Regions from separate parts of the Heliomicrobium gestii genome, predicted to be linked through region 2. Evidence: riboswitches for the same ligand, from Rfam matches in the RefSeq annotation. Region 2 holds a riboswitch; the other holds the start of a gene.
What was found. A riboswitch is a leader RNA that binds a small molecule or an ion and turns the genes downstream of it on or off. The one in region 2 is predicted to bind S-adenosylmethionine.
Positions count from the first base shown of each region.

Region 1 (7,827 bases), on a different contig from region 2:
GTCTTTGATCATGGCGTAGCCGATGCGGTCTTTCACACTGCCGCCGGGATTGAAATACTCCAATTTGGCGACGACATCCCCTTCCAGCCCCTCAGCGACGCGGTTCAACCGCACCAAGGGGGTTTTGCCGATCAGTTCGGTGATGTTGTTGGCGATTTTGGCCATGGAAAGCATCCTCCTTATCGTTCTTAAACATTCTTATTTTCCTTCGTTCCCATTGCTTGCTTTCGTTTCTGTTCGACTTTTATTGCGATTATTGCGATGTGCGAAGTACAGAGAAAGATACCCTTACGCGTTCATCGGTTTTTCTCTATCAACCCATTCGTCGGTCTGCCCGGCCGGCATGAACTGCCTCGCTCTCGCGAACCGGGAAATTGAGATACAGTCCATACCACTCCCCCTTATCTAGACAAAAAGAGGCCAAGGGTTTCGATCACTCTTTTGATCGAAGCGCCTCGGCCTCCGGTCTATCCGGTCAGCGTCGGTTAATTCCGAGTTTTTCGATTTACATTTATGATATTAAAGCCTAGTTGGATATCTGTCAATCCGTTTTTTTCTATGTTCCGCAAGTATTTTTCCTTCGGACTTATGACGCCAATGCCTGTGTCAGATCGTTGAGCAGGTCGCTGATGTTTTCAATCCCAACAGACAGCCGCAACAGGCGGTCGGTGACGCCGCAGCGCCGGCGGATCTCTTCGGGGATGTCGCCATGAGTCTGACGGGAGGGAAAGGTAAGCAGCGATTCGACGCCACCGAGGCTTTCCGCAAAGGCGATCAGGCGAATTCGCGAAAGCACCTGCGGAATGTTGCCGGCGTCATGGAGGGAAAAGGAGATCATGGCGCCTGGACCGGCGGCCTGCTGAAAATGAATGTCCCGGCCGGGGTGGTTGTCAAGGCCGATAAAGTAGACCTGTTCAACGGCGGGGTGTTGTTCCAGCCAACAGGCGATGGCGCTGGCGTTTTCCTGGGCGCGGTCAAGGCGCAGGCCCAGCGTCTTCATCCCCCGCAGGAGCAGCCATGAATCGAAGGGGCCGAGGATGGCGCCGGCAGCGTTTTGATAGAATGCGAGCCGCTCGCCGAGGTCCTCGTCGGCAGCGACGACCAGACCGGCCACCACGTCGTTGTGACCGCCCAGGTACTTGGTGCCGCTGTGAACGACAATATGGGCGCCCAACTCGATGGGTCGCTGCAGGTAAGGGCTCATGAAGGTGTTGTCGACGATCAGCAGGAGGTCATGGCAATCACAGATCCGCCGGATGGCCTGCAGGTCTGTGATCTTCATCGTCGGATTGGTCGGCGTTTCGATCAGGATGGCCTTCGTACAGTCTCTGACTGCGGCGTTCACTTGCTCGAGATCGCTCGTGTCGACAAAGTCCGCCTCGACGCCCCAGGGACGAAATACCTGCTCCAGCAGCCGGTAGGTCCCGCCATAGAGGTCTTCACAGAGGATCAGATGGTCGCCAGGCCGGAAGAGGGACAGCACAGCCGTCAACGCAGCCAAGCCGGAAGCGAAAGCCAACCCGCGCCGTCCCCCCTCCAACCGGGCGATCTGTTCTTCCAGCACCTGCCGCGTCGGGTTGCCCGAGCGGCTGTAATCAAAGCCAGTGCTTTCTCCCAGGGCGGGATGCTGAAAGGTGGCCGTTTGGTAAATGGGAAAACTGACGGCGCCTGTGCCGGTGTCTTTGCCGTTGCCCCCTTGGGCCAATAACGTGTCGATGCGCATCTGCAAAACTCCTCCCATTTCATCATGATTTCCTCTGTGCCTTCTGTCTGTTTTGGTTTCTGACCGTCAAAACAAGAAACGGTCTCCTCTGAAAGAGAAGACCGTCAACAGCCACAGGGCAAGTCTTATCTTTCAGGGTTTCCCCTGCAGGAATTGGCACCATGCAGGTATGCCTGCTGGTTGCCGGGCTTCATCGGGCCAGTCCCTCCACCAACTCTTGATAAGAGCGTCTTGATTCAATTGTTCCCGGCGCGAACCGGATTGACTATACATTACTCGGAATGGACGGTGATCGTCAAGCGTTTTTTTCGCCAATTGAACAAATACTTTTTTTGCGAAAAACCTTCCTTTCCTTGACAGGATCCGCCACCCCTTCTATCATGGAGTCTAGCAAATATAAGATAATCCGACTAATATAGTAGGTTTTTGTGAGGAGCGTGGTTTTCCATGGAAAAAATCGCCCAGGACGTGTCCGCCTTGATCGGAAATACCCCGATGGTTCGACTGCGCCGGATCGTGGCTTCATCGCATGCTGGAGAGACCGCCCATGGCAACGCGAAAGCGGGACGGGCAAAATCCCCTGCCGGTAGCGATAGCGGCGATGCGGCAGAGATCGTCGCTAAGCTGGAAACCTTCAACCCCGGCGGCAGTGTAAAGGATCGCATCGGCCTCAGCATGATTCAGGACGCCGAAAAACGGGGCTTGCTGAAACCGGGAGCGGTCATTGTGGAACCGACAAGCGGCAACACCGGCGTCGCCCTGGCCATGGTCGCCGCCGTCCGCGGGTATCGATTGATCCTGACCATGCCGGAGACGATGAGCGTTGAACGGCGAAACCTGCTAAAAGCCTTCGGCGCTGAGCTGGTGTTGACGCCAGGCGCCGAGGGGATGCGCGGCGCCGTCGAAAGGGCGGAACAGATTGTCAAGAATACCCCCGGCGCGTTCATGCCCCAACAGTTCGCCAACCCGGCCAACCCGGCCACACACGAGGTTACGACCGCTGCGGAGATCTGGCAGGACACGAATGGACGGGTGGATATCTTCATCGCCGGCGTCGGCAGCGGCGGCACCATCACCGGTACGGCCAAAGGGCTGAAACAGCGGAACCCCAACCTCCATGTCATCGCCGTTGAACCGGCGACCTCGGCCGTCTTGTCGGGCGGCAAACCGGGACCCCATGGGATTCAAGGCATCGGCGCCGGTTTCATCCCTGATGTCTACGACAGCCGCCTGATCGACGAGGTCTTCCCTGTGTCCGATTCGGACGCCATTGCCACCAGCCGCCGTTTGGCCCGGGAGGAAGGATTGCTCGTGGGCATCTCCGCCGGCGCCGCCGCCTTCGCGGCGATCCAAGCGGCGAAGCGACCGGAGAACCGCGGCAAGCGCATCGTCGTGCTCCTGCCGGATACGGGAGAGCGCTATCTGAGCACGGCGCTGTTTTCGGAAGTTTAAGAAAGTAAAACAATCATTTTCCGTTGACTTTGGGGCCTGGCTCCCCTAATGTAAAGAAGAATGAATAGTTGGGGGAATTGCCATGGAAAACCTGTATCTTGTAGCAGTCATTCTCGGTATTGTGGAAGGTCTTACCGAATTCCTCCCCGTGTCATCGACGGGGCACATGATTCTTGTCGGCAGTCTCCTCGGTTTTGAGGGAGATAAGGCGGCCACCTTTGAGGTCTTTATCCAGCTGGGCGCGATCCTGGCTGTGCTTGTCCTCTACCGGGATCGTTTCCTGAACCTGATTCTGAACCTCTTCGCTGACGGAATCCGCTTTGACGACCGGGGATTCAACATCTGGCATGTGGCCATCGCGATGGCGCCAGCCTGTGTGCTCGGTTTCCTGCTGCACAAACCGATCAAGACCTACCTCTTTTCCGACAAGACGGTCGTCATCGGTCTCATTGCGGGCGGCATCCTGCTGTTGGCGGCCAACTGGATTGAGCCTCGTCGCCGGGTCGATGACCTGGACCGGATCAACTTTCGCCAGGCGCTGTTCGTCGGCCTGATGCAATGTCTCGCCCTCTGGCCCGGGTTTTCCCGCTCCGGCGCCACCATCGCCGGCGGTATGCTGTCAGGGATGACCTCTGCCGTCGCCGCCGAATTTTCCTTCATCGTCGCTGTGCCGATGATGGTGGCAGCGACCGGCTATGACATGCTGAAATCCTACCAAAACCTGAGCGTCGGCGATCTGCCGCTCTTCGCCATCGGCTTTGTCGTGTCCTTCGTCGTCGCCTGGGCAGCCATCGTTTGGTTTTTGAAACTGCTGAACCGGATCGGTCTGGCCCCTTTCGCCTATTACCGTTTTGTCGCGGCCCTGCTCTATTTTGTCGTGGTGATCCTCTAACAGGCGACCCTCTTCCTGATCGCCTTGATCCGTCTCTAGAGAAGGTACATAAAAGAAGAAAAAGGGCGGGTCGCTTGTTTGAGCGGCCGGCCCTTTTTTCTGTCCTATCACAATTTCTTTTAGCTGTAATCCTTAGAAATCTCCGGGATCGAGTCGATCTCTTGGAGCCCGCTGATGCCGTCAAACTCCTGAATCTCATCAACAGCCTCGGGGTCCCCCTGCGAATTTTGCAACCCGCTTTTTTCATCGACGGCGGCTGCCGGTTCCCCGGTCTTTCCGGCTGGCGATTTTGGACGCAGCGGCATGGCTCTCCAACCTCCTTTTCCTTGCGAGGTTAGTATCACCTTCCATGGCGTTCCTATCACCAGCCGGTTCGACTTTCCTCGGACTGCCGCCAATCTTCGTGTTCCTTGTAAGTGTTGATCACGTGGTTTTTGCGATCAACCGGTTCAATCGTTCGAGGACGGCGTCGGAGTTTTTCTCCAGTTCGGCGAGCATCCGCTGGGCCCCTTCACGATCCCCGGCGCCGAAGGCGTCGGCCGCTTTCAGGGCGAACTCATGGACGCGGGCATGAGGGCCGTCCAAGGCAACGAAGTCAGGATCATTCCGGAAGGGGTTGTCATCGGTAAAATACCATTTGCCCAAGCGGCAGTGGTGATGAGAGGTCACTTCCTCCGGGTTGACCTGTTCGTAGCCTTTGAGCATGTTCTGGATCCGGATCTTCCAGAGCAAATGGTCGGACTTTGCCTTTTCCAGGAGTTCTGCCGCGCCCAGAGCGCCGGCATCGGGCAACTTGAACTTCTGCACGGCGCCGGCCAGTTCGATGGCCATAGCGCTCGCCTCTTCTGTCGCTGCTGCGATCGTCTCCATGCCGGATGATGTCTCTTCCGTCGCCGCCGCCACCGATTCGGCCAGTTCCGCCGTCCCTTCAACGACGGTGGCGATGGAATCGATCAGGCCGATGATGCGATCGGAACTGGCCACTTCCTCATTGGTCAATGTGACGATGCCGTCGACCGCCTTTTCCGTCTCCTGAACAGCCTGAAGGATCCGATATAAGGCCTCGCCCGCTTCTTGAACCACCGCGGCGCCTCGTTCCGCCTCACTGTGGCTCTGCTGGGTAGCGGTCACCGCAGCAGCGGCGCTCTCCAGAACCTTGCCCACCAGTTCTGCCACCTCGCCGGCGCCCCGGTTGGATTCCTCGGCGAGTTTGCGCACCTCGTCGGCAACAACGGCAAAGCCGCGACCGGCATCACCGGCCCGGGCCGCCTCGATGGCCGCATTGAGGGCCAACAGATTTGTCTGGGCGGCAATGGCCGTGATCGTCTCCGTCATCCGGTTGATTTCGCGGGAGTAGCGATCCAATTCTGCCATCATCGCTTCGGCCTCGTTTGTCTTGTCTTTGATCGCCGTCATATGATCGATGCTTTTGGCGACCGTCTCACTTCCCCGCTCCGCCGCCGTCAGGGTCAGCCGGGAGTTGTCTGCGGCGATGGCTGCCTGGTTCTTGGCCAGTTGGATCAAGGAGGACAGTTCCAGCAGCACTTCGGACGCGTCCAAGGCCGCCTCCGTTCCTCTCTCGGCGTTCTCGGCGACCTCTTGGATATTGCGAGCCACATCCTGGACGGCGGTCATCACCTGCTGGGCCGATGACGCCATCTCTTCCGAACTGGCCGCCATCTCCTCAGCCGATTTGCGAACCATGCCGACGATCTCCGTCTGACGCCGGATCATCAGATTGAAACCGGCCACCGATTGACCGATCTCATCGGTCGAGTGAACAGCTCCATGAACCGTCAAGTCGCCAGCGCCGGCTCGGGCCATCAGGTCCTGCAGCTCCACGAGCGGGCGCGCCAAACGGCGAGCGAACCAGATGCCGATGATCCCTGCCAGCAACAGCACAACCAAAGAGGAGAGAAAGATCCGTCCGGCGATCGACTGCTTCACCGCTGTCAAGGCGGCCTTTTCCTTCGCCGTCCCCACCATGCCGATGATCGTTCCATCAGCGCCGATCAGCGGCGCATAGCCTGTGATGTAATCACCGTCAAGATCCTTGTTCTCCCCGATATAGGGCTTGCCTTCGTTAAAAATGCTCTTGACGATGGTATCTGCTGTGACTTGTCCGGCTGTGATCCGCTGTCCCCTTTTGTCGACAATGGACGTCGCGACGCGCTCCTGACCGAGGAAGAGGCTGAACTCTGCGCCAAACATCCCTTTCGCCTTGTCGACAATCTCGTTTCTGCTGACCACATAACCGGTCGACAGAACACCGATCAATTGTCCCTGATCGTAAATGGGTGCGCCGGCTCGAACGGACAGGCGAACCGTCTTGCCCTGTTCGATGCCGGTGAAGGTCTTTCCTTCGAGGGCGCGGGCCACGTTGATCTGGTTGGCGATGTTGTCATCCCCTTTGGGCGCCTTGTCCGGTTCATGGGTCCGGATGATCGCGTTCCCTTTGGCATCGGTAATGACAAGGTAGTCGAGGTTGCCTTTTTGCATCAGCGGCGCTGTCACCTGTAACAAGGCCGCAAAATCGCGGTTTTTTGTGCCCGCAATAATTCCAGGGTGGGTGGCGAGATTGTTGGCGTGGGCTAACGCCTCGGTCTTATAATTCTCAAGCAGGCTTTCAAATCCAGACAGATTTTTCTCGGTCTGGCGGGCAAAATCCCCTTCAAAGGCTTGGCTCGTCGTCATTAACGATGAAAGAGCGACAACCGTCGTGGTGATCAGGAGAACGCCCACGATGACGAGAATCAACTTCGTTTGGATACTTCGAAACAACGGCATCTTGTTCCTCCTCCTCAATCTGTCGAGCACTATTGCTTCTCTGTCACAAAGCATCATCATCGATAAGAAAAACCCTATCTGAATCAGTTACTATCTTACCGCCCTTTCCCAGGAGTGGCAACGCATATGTCGTCAAAGGCAAAAATAAACCCCTGGGACGCGCCGTAAAAAGCGAACCAGGGGTGATTTGCAGCTATATTGAATTTTTTTGTCATTATATTGCAGAATGAAAAAGGGATATGCCGCAGGAAACCGTCCCATGGGTCACGACGGGTTCACCGGGAGCCCCAGATCGAGAAGCATCTGGATATCCTCAGCCACCGTCCGCCCGCTCGTCGTCAGGTAGCTGCCGACGAGCGCGGCGTCGGCGCCGGCCATGAAGCAGAGCGATTGCAGGTTGCGCAACGCCCCCTCGCGGCCACCGGCCATGCGGGCACGAGCGGACGGCAGCATCAGGCGATAGATGGCGATCGATTTGAGGATTTCCAGCGGGGCGATGACGGGCTGTTCTTCCAGCGGCGTCCCGGCGATGGGATTGAGGATGTTGACCGGCGCTGACTGGACGCCCAATCCCCGCAGTTCCAGGGCCATGTCGATGCGGTCTTCCATCGTCTCTCCCAGGGAGAAGATGCCCCCCGAACAGACGGCCATCCCGGCGGCTTGGGCGGCCAGAATGGTGGCGATCCGCTCATCGTAGCTGTGGGTGGTGCAGATCTGCGGAAAAAACCGCCGTGATGTCTCCAGGTTGTGATGGTACATGGTGACGCCCGTTGCGGCCAACCGGCGCAGTTGTTCCTCCTGTAAGATGCCCAGGGAGGCGCAGAGGCCGAGCTTCGTTTCCCGGCGGAGCCGCTCGTAGATGGCCAGCACCGGCTCCAGCTCAGCGTCATCCATCCCCCGTCCACTGGTGACCAGGGAAAAACGATGGGCGCCTTCCGCCTCCATCGCTTTGGCCCGGGCAACAATCGCGTCA
Region 1 covers NZ_WXEX01000004.1:143,340-151,166, forward strand. The annotation lists gene cysK (cysteine synthase A) at 1-165, opposite strand, end outside; gene GTO89_RS05985 (trans-sulfuration enzyme family protein) at 587-1,723, opposite strand; SAM riboswitch class I at 1,846-1,950, opposite strand; gene cysK (cysteine synthase A) at 2,171-3,175, shown strand; gene GTO89_RS05995 (undecaprenyl-diphosphate phosphatase) at 3,258-4,067, shown strand; gene GTO89_RS06000 (hypothetical protein) at 4,187-4,372, opposite strand; gene GTO89_RS06005 (methyl-accepting chemotaxis protein) at 4,491-6,854, opposite strand; gene bioB (biotin synthase BioB) at 7,119-7,827, opposite strand, start outside.
Region 1: it holds a riboswitch for S-adenosylmethionine, as region 2 does, so the genes downstream of both, GTO89_RS05985 (trans-sulfuration enzyme family protein) here and GTO89_RS10125 (methionine ABC transporter ATP-binding protein) in region 2, are expected to answer to the same signal.

Region 2 (7,827 bases):
CGCAGAACGCTGCGAAAAAGTGCGCAGGGAAGGCGCAGATCGATGCGCGATAAACATGAAAATACCATGTGAAAAGGAGAAAGGTTCAGATGACGGTTATCGCTGAAGAACGCCCCTACGCCATGTCCTTTTTTGATGTGGCCATTCCCAAGGCGGCCGGTTCCATCGTGGAAGAAAAGAAAAAAGGCAAAAAGGTGATGGGCCACTACTGCGTCTTTGCGCCCCAGGAATTGGCCATGGCGGCTGGGGCCGTTCCGGTGGCCCTCTGCGCCACGAAGGAAGAGCCCATCGCCGACGGCGAAAAGGTGCTGCCCCGCAACTTTTGTCCCCTGATCAAGTCCTCTTACGGCTTTGCCATCACCGACAAGTGCCCCTTTTTCCTCCATTCCGATCTGGTCATGGGCGAGACGACCTGTGACGGGAAGAAGAAGATGTTTGAACTGATGGGCCAGTTCAAGCCCATGCATGTGATGAGCCTGCCGGCGGGAAGCAAAAGCGAGGCTGACCGCGCTTACTGGATGGCTGAGATGAAGCGGGCCAAAGGCGCCATCGAGGAATTCTTCCAAGTCACCATCACCGATGAAGCTTTGACCACCGCCATCGGGGAACTGAATGCCGAGCGCCGCCTCATGCAGCGTCTTGCCGGCTACCTCAAGCATGACCCGGCGCCCATGTCCGGCCAGGATCTGCTGAAGGTGCTCTGGTCTCGAAACTTCTCCTTCGATCGCGCCGCCTTCGCCGAACGGGTGGAGGAACTGATGGCAGAACTGGATGAGCGGATCGCCCAGGGCGTTGGCGCCGCCGCCAAGGGGGCCAAGCGCATCATCGTCACCGGCGTCCCCACCGGCGTGGGCACCGAGAAGGTCATTCGCATCATCGAAGAGTCGGGCGCCGCTGTCGTCTTCCTGGAGAACTGCGCCGGCATGAAGCAGTTCCTTGTCACCGTCGACGAGACGAAGCCGCCGCTGGAAGCCATCGGCGAGAAGTATTTGGCCACCCCCTGTTCCTGCATGAGTCCCAATCGGGATCGCCTGGAACTGCTCGTCCGTCTCATCGACGAGTACAAGGCCGACGGCATTGTAGACATCACCTGGCAGGGCTGCCATACCTACAACGTGGAAGCCCGCCTGCTCCGCGACTACATTCGGGAACAGCGGGAGATGCCGGTGCTGCACATTGAGACCGATTACTCCGAGGGCGACAGCCAGCAGATCCGCACACGGGTGCAGGCCTACCTGGAGATGCTCGGCGGGGTGTAAGATCATCTCCAAACCATAGAAACATCAAACCGCAATTCCTTTCTGAAGCCGCTTCGACAGGAATTGCGGTTTTTCTTTGTTAAACGGAATTTTAAAGAGGAGTATCGGCAGGGGTTGCTCGGATATGTCGATACGTCCACAATGGAAGAACGGTAAAAAGGGAAAACGTTGCCGTTTGTCGTACTTATTATATCATTCACATATATAGTGTGAGTCTATTGCCACGGGTGAGTGGGGCTGTTCATGTTGGCTGATGGTGGACTTCGTCGTCATCGGAGAAGTGTGGATGGGCAAAAGATTGAGGAAAGGGCGGGCTGCGATGAAAAGCATCAAGTCGTTGTTGGTGGGATTCACCTTGTTGCTGACCGTGGTTATTTTTGCGGTGCAAACGGTCGTTGGCTTTCTGTTCACCAAAACGAATGTAGACGAATCGACGCTTTCGCGATTGCGGCTACAGGCGGAGATGGAGGCGGCGCGGTTGGAGTCTCAGCTTTTGGTCACCGGCGCCATAAGTCAGACAATCGCCAACGACGTGGGTGTCATCGGTCCGCAACATAGCGAAGAATTGTTGACAATGACCCGTGCCCACCTGACCAGCCTGCCGCTGAGCGTGGGCGCCGGTTTCTGGCTCGAACCGGGCGTTTACCCCGAGAAGGGCAAGTATTTTGGTCCGTACATCTATAAGGATGGCGCCGAGTTCAAACAAACCTGGGAGTACAGCACCCCCGAGTATGATTATTTTCAGTATGACTGGTATAAGAATGGCATCAACAGCCCCGGTGGAGCCGTCTGGAGCGAGCCCTATGTCGATATTGTCACCAAGATCCCCATGCTCACCGTCAGTCACCCTATCCATAGGGGCGCCAGGAAGATCGGTGTTTCCACCGTAGACATCGGCTTGAAGGAACTGCACGAGGCAGTAGGTAAAATCCGGATCGGTCAAGCAGGCCGCGCCTTTGTGGTGACTCGGCAGGGTTTTTATCTCGCTCATCCCGATGAACAGAAGAATCTCAATGAAAAAATCGTCGATGAAAGGGATACAGAGCTCCAACAATTCGGAAAACAGGTGGTGGAAGCGAAGGAAGCCGGACTGGCCCATGTCACCATGAACGGTATGGCCCAGTATGCCGTCTATGCGCCGATTGGCGAAACGGGGATGAAGCTGGTCGCTGCCATTCCGGTGGCGGAGGTGGCGGCGCCGGCGCAGCGGTTGCTTTGGACGAGCTTGTCGATTTTTCTGTTGGCGGTGGCCTTGTTTGCGCTCCTGATGAATCGGCTCATCGAGCGCCGCGTGGCCCGGCCCCTGCGGCTTCTCCGTGATCAGGCGGAGCAGGTGGCCCAGGGCGATTTGTCAATGACGAAAAGTGAGGCGCTATCAGACGACGAATTCGGTCAGTTGGCCCATGCATTTGCGACAATGACGGCCAATTTACGCAGCATTGTCAGTCAGGTGCTAACAGAGTCGAAAGAACTCGACGAATCGGCCCAACACCTGACCGAATCAGCAAACCTGGTGGATAGAGCGGCCACCCAACTGGCGGAAGCGGTCGGTGAACTGGCCGATGGCGCAGGGAAGCAAGCGACAGAGATCACCCGTTTTCGTGATCATGTGAAAACCAGCGAAGGCCATGTCTCAGAGGGGACGGCAGCATCACGTCTTTTGGTGCAGGATGCTCACGAGTCGACGGTAGCGGCGACGCAGTGTTATGACCGGATCCAAGAGGCGTCCCAACACCTCCAGCGGATCAGCCAATCTGTCGATGCCAGCACGTCGGCTATTCGACGGCTTCACGGGCTTTCCGAAGAGATCGGCCAGAATATCACATCGATTACGGGGATTGCCGAACAGACCAACCTGCTGGCCCTGAATGCGGCCATCGAGGCGGCGAGGGCAGGTGAGCACGGGCGAGGGTTTCATATCGTCGCTGATGAGGTGCGAAAGCTCGCCGAGGAATCGGCCAAGGCGGCCTCCCAAATCACGAGTCTCGTTTCCCAGGTGCAGCAAGAGATGGCTGGAATGGTGGGGATGATGAACGCCAATGTGACCGCCATCGGGGAACAGGTGGGATTGATCCGTTACGGGGCGGAAGCATTGGAGCAGGTCATGGGTTCGACGCGGCGCACAGAGAACAGCGTTCGCCAGATGCAGGACGCCACTGAGATGATCTCGCGCTCCGTCGATGCGATGAATACCTCGATTGGCGTGATCGAGGGGATTGCGAGCGAATTTTCAACCCTCTCCCAACAACTGGCCGGTTCCACAGAGGAGCAAGCGGCTGCGGCAGAGGAGATGGCGGAACGCTGTGATCGTCTCGGACAGTCGTCACAATCGCTGCAAGAAAAAGCGAAACAGTTTCGAGTCGACGTCTAACCGATTCGATCGGTGGCCTGATCGAATCCCCATGGACTGGGGGGGAACACGATAAAAAACCGTTGACAGGCACACATTGTGCTTGTTATACTCAAGGCGTAACAACGAAATAATGACTTCTTATCAAGAGATGGCTGAGGGACTGGCCCGATGACGCCCGGCAACCGGTTGAATAACACGGTGCCAATTCCTGCGGGATGGGAGACATTCCGGGAGATAAGAAGGGGGAATAGGCCTGTGCGAAAACCTCTTCTTATCGAAGAGGTTTTTTTATGTTTCATCTGACTTGCCCATCACGAAGACGAGGAGACAGCCATGATTGAAATCAGCGACCTGAAAAAAGTTTTCCCCACCGCTGGCGGCCCCTTCACGGCTCTCGACGGGATCAACCTCACCATCCCTGAGGGAAAGATCTACGGCATCATCGGTCCGAGCGGGGCCGGGAAAAGCACCCTGATCCGCACGATCAACATGCTGGAACGGCCGAGTGAGGGCCGCGTCGTCATCGACGGCGAGGACATCACCCATTTTGATGAAGCCCGCCTGCGGGCGCTCCGCCAACAAATCGGCATGATCTTTCAGCACTTCAACCTCCTCACCTCCCGCACCGTCGGGGAGAACATCGCCTTTCCTCTGGAGATTGCCGGCATGCCGAGAGAGCAGATCCAGGCGCGGGTGAAGGAACTGCTGCCCCTGGTCGGACTGGAAGACAAGGAAGACACTTATGTGGCCCACCTGAGCGGCGGCCAGAAACAGCGCGTCGGCATCGCCCGGGCGCTGGCCAACCAACCGAAGATCCTGCTCTGTGACGAGGCGACCTCGGCCCTCGACCCCCAGACGACTCAGTCCATCCTGCGTCTCATCGCCGATATCAACGGCCGCTTCAACCTCACCGTCGTCCTGATCACCCATGAGATGCAGGTCATTCAAGAGATCTGCGACGAGGTGGCCTTCATTGAGGGCGGCAGGATCATCGAGGCCGGTCCGGTGCGCGAGGTCTTCACCAACCCCCGTTCGCCCGTCGTCAAGGAATTTGTCCGGGGCGCCCTGGAAGGGGACAAGCTGCGCCATCTTCTCGATGCCGGCGCTTTTCACCGCAGCAGCGGCGGCCGCCTCATCCGGATCACCTTTGTCGGCGGCGCAACAGAAGAACCCCTCATCGCCTCGGTCATCCGCCGCTTTGGCGTCGACGCGAACATCCTCTTCGGGAACATTGACACGGTTCGCGAGACGCCCTTCGGCACGCTGTTGCTGGAGTTGACGGGCGAGGCGGTCAAGGTGGAAGAAGCGCTGGCCTATATCTGCTCCCGCGATGTGAAGGTGGAGGTGATCGACCGTGACTGAGACGTACCTGCAGGCGACCTGGGAGACCTTCTACATGGTCATCGCCGCGACAGGCCTTTCCACCCTCCTGGGCATCCCCTTGGGCATCCTTCTGGTCGTGACGGAAAGGTCGGGCGTGCTGCCCAATCGCTGGGTCAACACGGTCCTGGCCATCACCGTCAACATCTTCCGGTCTATTCCTTTCATCATCCTGCTGGTGGCCATCCTGCCCCTGACCAAACTGCTCGTGGGCAGCCGCATCGGCACCCAGGCCGCCATCGTCCCTCTCACCGTCGCCGCTGTCCCCTTTGTGGCCCGTGTCATCGAAGCCTCTCTCAAGGAGATCGACAAGGGCATCATCGAGGCGGCTCGCGCCATGGGAGCGACGCCGAGACAGATCATTCAAAAAGTGCTGCTGCCAGAAGCGTTGCCTGGCCTACTGCTCGGGGTCATCATCACCTTTGTCACCCTGATCGGTTACTCGGCGATGGCCGGGGCAGTGGGAGGAGGTGGTTTGGGCGATCTGGCGATCCGAGAAGGCTACATGCGCAACAACAGTGATGTGACCTGGGTGACCGTCGTGGTCCTCGTCGCCATGGTGCAGGTCTTTCAGAGCCTTGGCGACTGGCTCACCGCGCGGATCCGCAAACGTCGCGGGCTGGTGTAGCGCTTGATATAAATCGTGGGCTTAGCGAAAACAACAAAAACTACAAAAACAACAACGAAAAACGCGAAGGAGTCGACAGAACATGTTCAATCAATTGCTTCAGAAAAAAATCACCCCTCTCCTGGGCGGCCTCCTGGTGCTTTCCGTAGCCGCCCTCGGCGCAGTCGGGTGCAGCGCCAAGGATACGACCGCTGGCAACGGTGGACAGCAGGCGGCCCAAACGACCCAGACGAAAACGATCCGCTTCGGCGTCTCCCCGGTGCCCCATGCCGAGATCGCCAAGATCGCCAAGGACCTCCTGGCCAAGGATGGCATCGAACTGAAGATCGTCGAGTTCAACGACTATGTGCAGCCCAACCTGGCCCTCGCCGACGGCGAACTGGACGCCAACTTTTTTCAGCATAAGCCCTACCTGGATACCTTCGCCGCCGAACATAAGCTCGACCTGAAGTCGGTCGCTGGCGTCGACGTGGCGCCCATGGGCGTTTACTCCCAGAAGGTGAAGTCCCTTGCCGACCTGAAAGAAAAGGCCAAAGTGGCCATTCCCAACGATCCGACCAATGGCGGTCGCGCCCTGTTGCTCCTCCAGTCGGCCGGCCTGATCAAACTCGATCCCAACGCTGGCGTGAAGGCGACGACGAAAGACATCAAAGAGAATCCCAAAGGCCTGAAAATCACCGAATTGGAAGCGGCCATGCTGCCCAAGGTTCTCGATGACGCCGATATCGCCGTCATCAACACCAACTTTGCCCTTGGCGCCGGTCTCAATCCCTTGAAAGACGCCCTTACGATGGAAGGCAAGGACTCCCCCTACGTGAACATCGTCGTCGTCAAAAACGGCAACGAGAACAACGAAGCCATCCAGAAGCTGGTCAAGGCGCTCACCAGCGCCGAGGTGAAGAAATTCATCGATGAGAAGTACAAAGGAGCCGTCGTCCCGGCCTTTTAAGGGAGACGTTCCCGCTGCTGCGGATTTTCGAATGAGCGCCTTCTCTTTCAAGGAAAGGCCGCACGCTCCACTGGCTGCGATCTGCGATTCATCTCCTCTGTGATTCGGGCTGTCTTTTCGCGCGAAGCCCTTTCCTGGACATACTAGGCTCGTTGCCGTGAAACAGAACGTCGATTGAAGCAGGAGGAGGGAGTGCCCAATGACCCCGGAAAAATCCGTTCCCGACTCAACCCAGACGGTGCGCCATGTGGCCGCCCAGGATCCGGAGAATATCACCGCCGTAGCGGCGACGGAGTTCTCAGACCGCTCCGAAAAGGCCATCATCCGCAACGTTAAAGCGCGGAAGGGCCGGATCTAAGAAACGCAAAAACCTGAGGTTCACTTCATTGAAAACATGAGTGGCCTCAGGTTTTTTTGCATTGTCCTGCTAAGATCCGTGCCAATTGAGTAGGATGGGCTCGCCCATAGAGTCGTCATCCTACAAAGGGCGTCTTATCACTTTACGGTTTCAGGTTGCCTTTGGTGCTACTTGGTTCTAACGAAAGAAATGCGAAATCTATCGCAAATCGACCTGAAAAAATTTAAATTAATCCCAGAATATATGTTTAAATCAAGTTTATTACATTGTAAAATAAACAAAGAAAATCAAATAGAGAAACGGCGCATACCCACCAATGGAGCTTTGATGGGTTAATCTCTATTTTCAGCTGCCATTAGCAAATCCTGTCATGTAAAAGCAGCATACAACCCCTTACACGTATCGAACCAGGGGCTGCGCGGTGATCTCCACATAGCTTTATTATACAGGGTATTTTCGTTAGTTTCCGACAGTTTCCTTTGCGAGTGAAAACGGATTCAGGATACATTCAAGGGTGAAAGCAAACGACGGTTCACCCGCTTGATACGATTTAGCGAGGGGTGTATGCATGACTAAATTTAAAAAAGTGATATCTGTTTATTGTCTTATGGTCGTATTGTGCTTTGTAAGTGGATGCGCTTCTGAACAGATAATGCCTGCAAAAACAGTGACTAAGGGCGGTCTCGCTATTTCTGTTAGTCAAGAGCAATCGTTTGATACGGTGAATCTAATCCAGAAATCACAGGGGGGTAAGTTTTTAACTTATATACAGCTTTCTAATAGAGGAGAATCCAATCTATCTTTAAATGTAATCGCTGTGTTAGATGGGAAGCAAATCAGTTTTGACCTTGATAATCAGTCAAAGAAATATTACCACCAGGTAGATTTACCTCCCAATGA
Region 2 covers NZ_WXEX01000007.1:184,548-192,374, reverse strand. The annotation lists gene GTO89_RS10135 (double-cubane-cluster-containing anaerobic reductase) at 90-1,259, shown strand; gene GTO89_RS10130 (methyl-accepting chemotaxis protein) at 1,579-3,630, shown strand; SAM riboswitch class I at 3,748-3,853, shown strand; gene GTO89_RS10125 (methionine ABC transporter ATP-binding protein) at 3,946-4,974, shown strand; gene GTO89_RS10120 (methionine ABC transporter permease) at 4,967-5,620, shown strand; gene GTO89_RS10115 (MetQ/NlpA family ABC transporter substrate-binding protein) at 5,703-6,569, shown strand; gene GTO89_RS10110 (hypothetical protein) at 6,769-6,927, shown strand; gene GTO89_RS10105 (hypothetical protein) at 7,496-7,827, shown strand, end outside.